One region of the Allobosea sp. NPDC003192 genome, then DNA from elsewhere that is predicted to be linked to it. Evidence: predicted binding sites of a transcription regulator. Region 1 holds the regulator's gene; each other region holds the start of a gene.
The links. The regulator PhoB, encoded in region 1, activates phosphate uptake and scavenging genes when phosphate is short. The targets are predictions, from matches to a motif close to TGTCATNNANCTGTCAT.
Positions count from the first base shown of each region.

Region 2: ACQKLX_RS25100 (UDP-2,3-diacylglucosamine diphosphatase) is a predicted target of PhoB. The motif match lies at 1,109-1,125, and genes of this name have one in related genera.
Region 3: ACQKLX_RS11545 (DUF47 domain-containing protein) is a predicted target of PhoB. The motif match lies at 1,594-1,610, and genes of this name have one in related genera.

Region 1 is NZ_JBNNPK010000015.1:148,254-151,656, reverse strand. Features, by position in the region: gene ACQKLX_RS20160 (GcrA family cell cycle regulator) at 198-749, shown strand; gene ACQKLX_RS20155 (YnfA family protein) at 829-1,149, shown strand; gene phoB (phosphate regulon transcriptional regulator PhoB) at 1,159-1,857, opposite strand; gene phoU (phosphate signaling complex protein PhoU) at 1,885-2,607, opposite strand; gene pstB (phosphate ABC transporter ATP-binding protein PstB) at 2,647-3,403, opposite strand, start outside.
Region 2 is NZ_JBNNPK010000023.1:29,945-33,347, forward strand. Features, by position in the region: gene ACQKLX_RS25090 (GNAT family N-acetyltransferase) at 1-203, opposite strand, end outside; gene ACQKLX_RS25095 (SDR family oxidoreductase) at 270-1,049, opposite strand; gene ACQKLX_RS25100 (UDP-2,3-diacylglucosamine diphosphatase) at 1,175-1,999, shown strand; gene ACQKLX_RS25105 (glycosyltransferase family 4 protein) at 1,999-3,099, shown strand; gene ACQKLX_RS25110 (cation:proton antiporter domain-containing protein) at 3,122-3,403, opposite strand, start outside.
Region 3 is NZ_JBNNPK010000007.1:40,021-43,423, reverse strand. Features, by position in the region: gene ACQKLX_RS11555 (ABC transporter permease) at 1-45, opposite strand, end outside; gene ACQKLX_RS11550 (ABC transporter substrate-binding protein) at 189-1,517, opposite strand; gene ACQKLX_RS11545 (DUF47 domain-containing protein) at 1,679-2,323, shown strand; gene ACQKLX_RS11540 (inorganic phosphate transporter) at 2,341-3,354, shown strand; gene ACQKLX_RS11535 (TIGR01459 family HAD-type hydrolase) at 3,367-3,403, opposite strand, start outside.

The sequences.
Region 1 (3,403 bases):
CTTGTGGCCGAGTCAGGCCATCTTGTATGGTCCTCTTCGTCAGATACGACATCTCGTGCGGCGTCTCCAGTATCGTCAGTCCCGGGCGTAACGGCTTCCGTTTTGCGGCGGACGCTGCCGGTATCGGATTCCGCCATGATCTCTCCCTATGCCTCGCCGGCACGCTGGCGGGGCATGACGAAGACAGGTGCAACTCCATGACCGAAGCCGGAGCCTGGACCGACGAACGCGTCGAACTGCTCAAGAAGCTCTGGAATGACGGCCTGAGCGCGAGCCAGATCGCGGCGGAACTCGGCAATGTCACGCGCAACGCCGTCATCGGGAAGGTTCATCGGCTCGGCCTGTCCGGCCGGGCCAAGAGCCCGGGCTCGGCGACGCCGCGTCCGCGCAAGCCTGCCGCCCGTCCGCCGAGCCATCCGGCTGGCCATCAGAGCGGCGGCGCCGGGCTGACCCGCGGCAATACCGCCCTCGCCCCACAGTTCTCGCCCGAGATCGAAGCGGAGGCGCAGGTCGAGCGCGCGCCGGCGCCGTCCGAAGACGTGGTGGTGCCGTTTTCCGAGCGGGTCACGATCATGGACCTGCGCGAATACATGTGCCGCTGGCCGATGGGCGATCCGACTTCGCCGGAATTCCGCTTTTGCGGCGGCCGCAGCGCGACCGGCCTGCCCTATTGCGCCTATCACGCCCGCATCGCCTACCAGCCGGCAGCGGATCGCCGCCGCGACCGCAGCAAGGTCGCCCGCGCCTGACGACAGGCACTCGCGAAACGTTTACGGAAGCCGGCCTGTGGGCCGGCTTTTTCATGACCAGGGCTGGCAGGAGGACGTGATGGCTACGATCGCGATCTATCTCGGCGCGGCCTTGGCCGAGATCGCCGGCTGCTTTGCCTTCTGGGCCTGGCTGAAGCTCGACAAGCCGGTCTGGTGGCTGCTGCCAGGCCTCGTCTTTCTCGCAACCTTCGCCTGGCTGCTGACGCTGGTCGACAGCCCCGCCGCCGGGCGCGCCTTCGCCGCCTATGGCGGCGTCTACATCGTGGCGTCTCTGGCCTGGATGGCGCTGGTCGAGAAGGTCGCGCCCGACCGTTACGACCTGGCCGGCGCGGCGCTCTGCCTTGCCGGCGCGGCTGTCGTCATCGCCGCACCGCGCTGACGAACGCGATCAACCCCGCGCAAACGTCTCGTCGAAGGCGTAGCCGGCGCCGCGCACCGTACGCAGCGGATCCTTGGCGTTGGCCGGGGTGATCGCCTTGCGCAGGCGCCCGACATGGACGTCGACGGTGCGCTCGTCGATATAGACGTCGCGGCCCCAGACGGCGTCGAGCAGCTGCGCCCGCGAATAGACCCGGCCCGGCGCCTGCATCAGGAATTCGAGCAGGCGGAACTCGGTCGGGCCGAGATGCAGTTCGGCACCAGCCCGGCGGACGCGCCGCGTCGTGCGGTCGAGCTCGAGATCGCCGGCCGCGAGCAGGCCGGCGACATGGCCGGGCTTGGCGCGGCGCAGCAGCGCCTGGATGCGGGCGATCAGCTCGGGCAGCGAGAACGGCTTGACGACATAATCATCAGCGCCGGTAGCGAGGCCGCGCACGCGCTCGGTCTCCTCGCCGCGGGCAGTCAGCATGATGATCGGCACGCGCTCGGTGTCGCGGCGGGTGCGCAGGCGCCGGCAGAGCTCGATGCCGGAGAGGCCGGGCAGCATCCAGTCGAGCAGGACGAGGTCCGGCGTATGGTCGCGCAGATGCAGTTCGGCGTCGTCGCCGCGCGCCACGCTGTCGACCTCGAAGCCCTCGGCCTCGAGATTGTAGCGCAGGAGCAGGGTGAGCGGCTCCTCGTCCTCGACGATCAGGATGCGTGCGGGCATGTCAGGGTCCGTTCAAGCCCCGCCGGTTCAGCCATTGGCCGCCGGCAGGTCGACGAGGATGTTGGTGGTGTCGAGCTTCGGCCGGCTCTCGTCGATCGACTGGCCGGTAACGAGATAGTGGATGGTCTCGGCGATGTTGGTGGTGTGGTCGCCGATGCGCTCGACGTTCTTGGCGCAGAACAGGAGATGCGTGCAGAAGGTGATGTTGCGCGGGTCCTCCATCATGTAGGTGAGGAGCTCGCGGAACAGCGAGGTATAGAGCGCGTCGATCTCATCGTCGCGGCGCCAGACCTCCATCGCCTTCTGCTCGTTGCTCGCAGCGTAGGCGTCGAGCACGTCCTTGAGCTGGGCCTGGACCAGGCGGCTCATATGCTCGAGCCCGACCACGGCGCGATGTGGCGGCGAGAACTGGCCAGAGATCGCGACGGCGCGCTTGGCGATGTTCTTGGCGAGATCGCCGACGCGCTCGATATCGGCCGCGATGCGGATCGCCGAGATCAGCTCGCGTAGGTCGTTGGCGAGCGGCTGGCGCCGGGCAATGGTCAGCACCGCCTTCTCCTCGACATCGCGCTGGAGATTGTCGAGGCGCTGGTCGGCGCTGATGATCTTCTGGGCGAGCGCGGTGTCGCGGCGCACCAGCGCGACCGTCGAGTCGCCGAGCATGCGCTCGGACATGCCGCCCATCTCGGCGAGGCTGCGGCGCAGGCCCTCGAGATCGGCATCATAGGAGCGGACGATATGGTCGGACATCGGGGCGTATCCTTCGGGGCTGCCGACGATTTCAGGATGTCAGCCGAAACGGCCGGTGACGTAGTCCTGCGTCTGCTTCTTGTGCGGGTTCATGAAGATGGTGTTGGTGGCGTCGAATTCGATCACCTCACCGAGATACATGAAGGCGGTGTACTGCGAGATGCGCGCCGCCTGCTGCATGTTGTGGGTGACGATGACGATGGTGAAGTCGCTCTTCAGCTGCTCGAGCAGGTCCTCGATCTTGCCGGTCGAGATCGGGTCGAGCGCCGAGGTCGGCTCGTCGAACAGGATGACCTCGGGCTTCTGGGCGATGGTGCGGGCGATGCACAGGCGCTGCTGCTGGCCGCCGGACAGGCCCATGCCGGAGCTCCTCAGCTTGTCCTTGACCTCGTCCCAGAGGGCGGCGCGGCGCAGTGCGCCCTCGACGCGATCGTCGAGCTCCGACTTCGGCGGCTTCTCATAGAGGCGGATGCCGAAGGCGACGTTGTCGTAGATCGACATCGGGAACGGCGTCGGCTTCTGGAAGACCATGCCGATGCGCGAGCGCAGTTCGTTCACGTCGACATTGTTGGAGATGATGTTGCGGCCGTCGAGCAGGATCTCGCCGGTGGCGCGCTGCTCGGGATAGAGCGAATAGATGCGGTTGAAGATGCGCAGCAGGGTCGACTTACCGCAGCCGGACGGGCCGATCAGCGCCGTGACGTGGCGGTCGCGGAAATCGAGATTGATGTTCTTCAGCGCCTTGTGCTCGCCGTAGTAGAAATCGAGGTTCTTGACGGCGATGCGGACGGGAGCC
Region 2 (3,403 bases), on a different contig from region 1:
AAGCAGTAGCCGATGATCTCGCCATCGAGCGTTGCCACCTGGCCGGGCAGACTGCCGTCGGCGACGGCGGCGCGCCAGCTTTCGAGCGTGACGCCCGCCTCCGCGAGCCGTTCGACCGAGAAGGCGTTCTCGCGTGTCCTGCCGCGCAGGACGACGCAGGCGGGCGTGTCTTCGGGGACGGCTCGTCGATAGGCGATGGTCATCGGACTCAAGCGGATTGCGGACGTGAGTGCCGGGGCGCGCCCTGACGCGACCCGGCCGGTTCGATGTCAGAAATTCGCCCGGAACGAACCGCCGTCGATCAGGAAGTTCTGGCCGGTGATGTAGCCGGCATGGGCGCTGGCGATGAAGGCGCAGAGCTTGCCGAACTCGTCGGGCGTGCCCAGGCGGCCGGCCGGGACGGCAGCGAGCCGCCGCTTCGTCGCTTCCTCGATGCTGATGCCCTGCATCTCGGCGACCTTGTTGGTCGCGGTCTTGATCCGGTCGGTGTCGAACACGCCGGGCAGGATGTTGTTGATGGTGACGTTGGCATGGGCAATCTCGCGCGCCACGCCGGCGAGGAAGGCGGTGAGGCCGGCGCGGGCGGCGGAGGAGACGTCGAGGCCGGTCAGCGGCGTCAGCACGCTCGCCGAGGTGATGTTGACGATGCGGCCGAAGCGCCGCTCGATCATGCCGTCGACGACGCGCTGCACCAGTTCGAGCGGTGTCGCCATGTTCTGGGCGACGCCTTCGAGCAGCCCCTCGCGCGTCACCTCGCGGAAGGGTTTTGGCGGCGGGCCGCCATTGTTGTTGACGAGGATGTCGGGATTGGGTGCCGCCGCGAGCAGCGCGTCCTGGCCCGCCTTGGTCCCGACGTCGGCGACGACAGCGATCACGGTCGCGCCGGTGCTGGCGCGGATCGCAGCAGCGGTCTCCTCCAGCGTCTTGCCGTCGCGGCCGTTGACGATGACCTTGCAGCCCGCCTCGGCCAGTGCCTGCGCGCAGCCGCGGCCCAGCCCCTTGCTCGAGGCGCAAACGATGGCCGTGCGGCCGGCGATACCCAGATCCATGGTCGTCTCCCGGAAAGGTCCGTTCCTGTGCCGGCAGGCAAAGCATGCTTTCGCCGCCGCGTCATCAAAGCGTAGTGCAAATCAGACACACGCCGCAGGCATCGCAACAGGATGGGTCGGCGGGTATGAGCGACGACAGCGACGCCAAGCAGGTTCGTAGCATCTTCATCTCGGACCTGCATCTGGGCACGCGGGGCGCCCAGGCGGACCTCGTGCTGGAGTTCCTGCGCGCCTATGATGCGCCGACGATCTATCTGGTCGGCGACATCATCGACGGCTGGCGGCTGAAGAGCGGCTGGTACTTCCCTCAGTCCCACAACGACGTGGTGCAGAAGCTGCTGCGCAAGGTGCGCAAGGGCTCGAGGCTGATCTACGTCACCGGCAACCACGACGACTTCCTGCGCGATTATACCGGCCTGCAGTTCGGCGGCATCACCCTGGTCGACGACATCGTCCACGAGACCGCGGACGGCAAGCGCATGCTCATCATCCATGGCGACCTGTTCGACCTCGTCGTGCGCAACGCCAAATGGCTCGCGCTGCTGGGGGACTGGGCCTACACGATCGCACTCTTCCTCAATCATGGCATCAACCGGGTGCGCCGGACCTTACGCCTGCCGCACTGGTCGCTCTCGGCCTGGGCCAAGCACAAGGTCAAGAACGCCGTGAACTATATCGGCGAGTTCGAGCAGTGCCTCGCCGACGAAGCGCGCCGGCACAAGGCCGACGGCGTTATCTGCGGCCACATCCACCACGCCGCCCGACGGGACATCGACGGGCTGACCTATATCAACACCGGCGACTGGGTCGAAAGCTGCACGGCGGTGGTCGAGCATGACGATGGCCGCTTCGAGATCGTGCGCTGGCCGCAGCATCGGCTGAAGGGCGAGAAGCCGGCTATTCCTGCGACTCGCCCGACTCCAGTGCCGAGCCTCGTCGAGGCCGCGTGATGCGCGTCCTGATCGCGACGGACGCCTGGCGCCCGCAGATCAACGGCGTGGTGCGCTCGCTGGAGCGGATGGTCGAGGCGGCGCCGGAATTCGGCGTCACCCCGCAGATGCTGACGCCGGAAGGCTTCTGGCAGGTCGGCTTGCCGTCTTATCCCGATATCCGCATTGCGCTTGCGACGCGCCGCCATGTCGCCAGGCGCATCGCCGAGTTCGGCCCGGATCATATCCATATCGCGACCGAAGGGCCGATCGGCTGGCTGACGCGCGCCGTCTGCCTCGCCCAGAAGCGGACCTTCACCACGAGCTACCACACCCGCTTCCCGCAATATGTAGCGGCGCGCTGGCCGATACCGGAGAGCTGGAGCTACCGATTCCTGCGCCGCTTCCATGGGCCGGCGGCGGGCGTGATGGTCTCGACCGCGACCGTCGAGGCGGAGCTCGGTGCCCATGGCTTCGAGCGCATCCTGCGCTGGGGGCGAGGCGTCGATCTCTCCCTGTTCCATCCGCGAGCCGAAAGCGTGCTCGACCTGCCGCGGCCGATCTTCCTCAGCGTCGGCCGGGTCGCGGTCGAGAAGAACCTCGAGGCCTTCCTGTCGTTGCGCCTGCCCGGCAGCAAGGTCGTGGTCGGCGACGGCCCCGCCCGCGCCGACCTCATGCGCGCCTTCCCGGAGGCGCATTTCCTCGGGGCGCGCGAAGGCGAGGATCTTGCTGCCATTTATGCATCCTCCGATGTCTTCGTGTTCCCGAGCCTGACCGACACCTTCGGCATCGTGCTGCTGGAGGCCGCGGCCAGCGGCCTGCCAGTGGCAGCCTTCCCGGTGCAGGGACCGAGCGACGTCTTCGCCGGCAGCGAGGCGGCGGTGCTGCACGAGGATCTGCGCCAGGCCGCGCTCTCGGCCCTCCGCCTGCCGCGCGAGGCCGGGTTGGAACTGGCACAGCGCCATAGTTGGCACAGTAGCGCCGAGCAGTTCTACGGCCATATGCGCCGGGCGATGCAGGCCGCTGCGGCGGGCAAGGCAGCACGGCCCGAGCTGGCGCCGGCCTCGACGACAGCGCTCTCGGTCCGGCTGGAGCCGGCGGAGCGGAAGGAATTCGCCTAGAGCGTCGATCAGGCGCGCGGGGTCACAACCTCCGCGACCGCGCATGCCGTGGCAGCGCCGGCTGCGGTGCGCTCGCTGGCTTGAGTTCGCTGCGGAAATCGTCGCGGCGCTGGTGCACAGAGGCGATGACGAGGCCCATCGGCACGCCGAGGCCGACCAGCGCCGCTTCCGACAATTGCAGGCTGGCCTCGATCGTCTCCGGCACGGCGTCGTTGACGCCGATCTCGTAGAGATGGCGGGCATGCTTGGCGTCGCGGGCGCGAGCGACGATCACCAGGTCCGGGCGCATGCCGCGCGCTGCCGC
Region 3 (3,403 bases), on a different contig from region 1:
GGAGAAGGCGCGGGCGCGGGACGGGGTGGCGGGGACGGCGGTCATCGTGATCCTGATCGTCGACAGACGGGTGAGCCGTCATCCCGGCCGCAGCGAAGCGGAGCGCCGAGATCCATCGTAGAGCGCAACACCCTTCGATGGATCCCGGATCGGCGCGACTGCATCGCTTGTCCGGGATGACGCTCGCGCTACTTCGCCGCCTTCAGCGCCTCCTCGGCCTTGGCCTTGGCCTTGGCGTAGTTGTCGCGGGCGAAGCTCGCCCATTGCGCCTCGACCTCGGCCTGGCGCGCGCCCTTCTCCTTGCCGCCGGTGAAGGCGCCGCGCAGTTCGGGGCTCGCGGCTTGTGCCTCCGTCACCGGCAGCGCGGCGATCAGGTTGCGCGCCTCGTCGGCGAGCGCCTTGGCCTGGGCATTCGGCTTCTTGGCCAGCGCCGCATCGACCTCGTGCAGCGTCTTGGTGACGCCCTTCAGCGCATCGAGCTGGAAGGAGATCAACTGGTCGAACAGCGTGTCGACGACAGCGGTGCGCGCTTCCGACTTGTCGACGTCGAAGCCGATCATCTTCTGGAAGCGCGGATCGGTGAAGGGGTTGGGATAGTCGGCGCCGGCCTTGGCATAGACGGCCGGGTTGACCGGCAGGCGGCGGATGCCGGGTTCGAGCAGCACCTCCTGGCCGGTCGGCGAGAGCAGGAACTCGATGAAGGCCTCGGCCGCCGCCTTGTTCGGCGGATTGGCGATGATGCCGACATTGGCGGGGACGACCGTGGTCACGGTCGGATAGACGAACTTGACCGGGAAGCCCGAGGCCTGCGCCGAGAAGGCAAAGAAGTCGATGACGATGCCGACGCCGACCTGTCCGGAATTCACCGCCTCCGGCACGCCGAAGGAGCGCTCGGTGATCGAGTGGAAATTGCCGGACATCTCCTTCAGGGTGCGCCAGCCCTTCTCCCAGCCCTCGCCCTGCAGGATGGTCTCGACGGTGAGATGCGTCGTGCCCGAACGTGCGGGCGAGGCGATCGAGACATGGCCGTAGAAGGCCGGCTTGGCGAGGTCCTGCCAGTCCTTGGGTTCTGGCAGCTTGTTGGCCTTGGCATAGCGCTCGTTCCACATGATGCCGTAGCCAGACGCCGCGAAGCCGAAATAGAAGCCCTGCGGATCATTGATCGGATAGGAGCCGATCTTCTCGGGAATGCCGGTCGCCTTGGGCTTATGGGCGGTGAGCAGCTGCTTGCCCTTCAGCACTTCGAAGGCATCGGGCGCCGAGGCCCAGAACAGGTCGACCTGGTTGTTGGCCTTGGTCTCCTCGACATATTTCACGCCGGCATTGGTGTTGCGGTTCTGGACCTCCAGCGTGACGCCGGGCACCGCCTTCTCGAAAGCCTTCTTGATCGGGTCGGTGACGTCCTTCGAGAACGAGGTGACGACAGTGACCTTCCCTGATGGCGCCTGCGCCTGGACGGCCGAGGCGGCCAGAGCCAAGCCAAGCGCCGAAACCAGCGCGATCCTGCGTGTAAACATATCAGTCCTCCCTGTCGTGTTCTGCGCACGCCGGCGTCGAGGCCAACGGGGGCAAAGCCGGAATCCGGATTGCCGTTGTCGCAAAACTGTCACAAAAGGCGCAGGCATGTCATCCCGCTCATTTGCCGCGGGCCGGACTAAGTTGGTGAGAGGCCGTTCCGATGCTGGGCTGGTTCCAGAAGCTGCTGCCGAAGGAAGACAAGTTCTTCGTGCTGTTCGAGCGCCATGCGCAGACGCTGAAGGCCGGAGCGGCAGCGCTCGACGGCCTGCTCAGCGGAGCGACGCCGATCGAGGCAGGCTGCGCCGAGATCTTCGCTGAAGAGAACCGGGCCGATGCGATCGCCGGCGAGGTCATGCTCGAGGTCGGCCGCACCTTCATCACCCCCTTCGACCGCGGCGACATCGAGGAACTGATCGGCTCGATGGACGATGCCATCGACCAGATGCAGAAGACCGCCAAGGCGATCCGGCTCTTCGAGGTCGAGAGCTTCACGCCCAGCATGCAGGAGCTCGGCAAGACCGTCGTCGCCGCGGCGATCAAGGTCGGCGAGCTGCTCCCCATGCTGCGCGACATCAAGAAGCATGCGGTCGGCATCGGCGCGCTCGCCAAGGAGATCGGTGCGATCGAGGAGCGCTCCGACGTGCTGTACGACCAGGGGCTGAAGGAGCTGTTCAAGGCGCATCGCGGCACCGATGCCATGGGCTTCATCGTCGGCGCCGAGATCTACGACCACTTGGAAAAGGTCGTCGACCGCTTCGAGGATGTCGCCAAGCGCGTCAGCCGCATCGTCCTCGAACACCTCTGAGAAGTCAGGGCTCCCCCGTGGACTTCGCCAGCCTCGCCCCCGCCCTGCTCTTCCTGATCGCCGTCGCGCTGCTGTTCGATTTCCTGAACGGCCTGCACGACGCCGCCAACTCGATCGCGACCATCGTCTCGACGAGGGTGCTGGCGCCGCAATGGGCGGTGTTCTGGGCCGCCTTCTTCAACTTCATCGCCTTCCTGTTCTTCGGCCTGCACGTCGCCCAGACGGTCGGCTCCGGCATCATCCAGGCGACGATCGTCGACGACCGGGTGATCTTCGGCGCGCTGACCGGCGCGATCGTCTGGAACGTCGTGACCTGGATCGCCGGCATCCCGTCGAGCTCCTCGCATGCGCTGATCGGCGGGCTGGTCGGCGCCGGCCTGTCGAAGGTCGGCCTCTCGTCGATCGTCTGGTGGGGGCTCGGCAAGACCTTCCTGGCGATCTTCATGTCACCGGCGATCGGCTTCGCGCTGGCGCTGCTGCTGGTCCTGATCGTCTCCTGGACCTTCCTCAAGGTCGCGCCGATCAAGGTCGATTCGACCTTCCGCCTCCTGCAATTCGTCTCGGCCTCGCTCTATTCGCTGGGGCACGGCGCCAATGACGCGCAGAAGACCATGGGCATCATCGCCGTGCTGCTGTTCTCGCATGGCATGATGGGCGACACCTTCTCGGTGCCGTTCTGGGTGGTGATCTCCTGCCAGGCGGCGATGGCACTCGGCACGCTCTGCGGCGGCTGGCGCATCGTCCACACCATGGGCTCGAAGATCACCCGGCTCTCGCCGCAGCAGGGCTTCTGTGCCGAGACCGGCGGCGCCATCACCCTGTTCATGGCGACCTATCTCGGCGTCCCCGTCTCGACCACGCACACCATCACCGGCGCGATCATCGGCGTCGGGGCGGCCAGGCGGGTCACGGCCGTGCGCTGGGGTGTCGCCCGCGGCATCGTCTTCGCCTGGATTGTCACCATGCCCGCAGCCGGCCTGATCTCGGCGCTGGCCTATTTCCTCTCGGGCCTGTTCCTGACCGGGCGCTGAGCCGGTCCTACCTCAGCCGAGCAGCGGCAGCGCGTAGGTCGGGCTACGT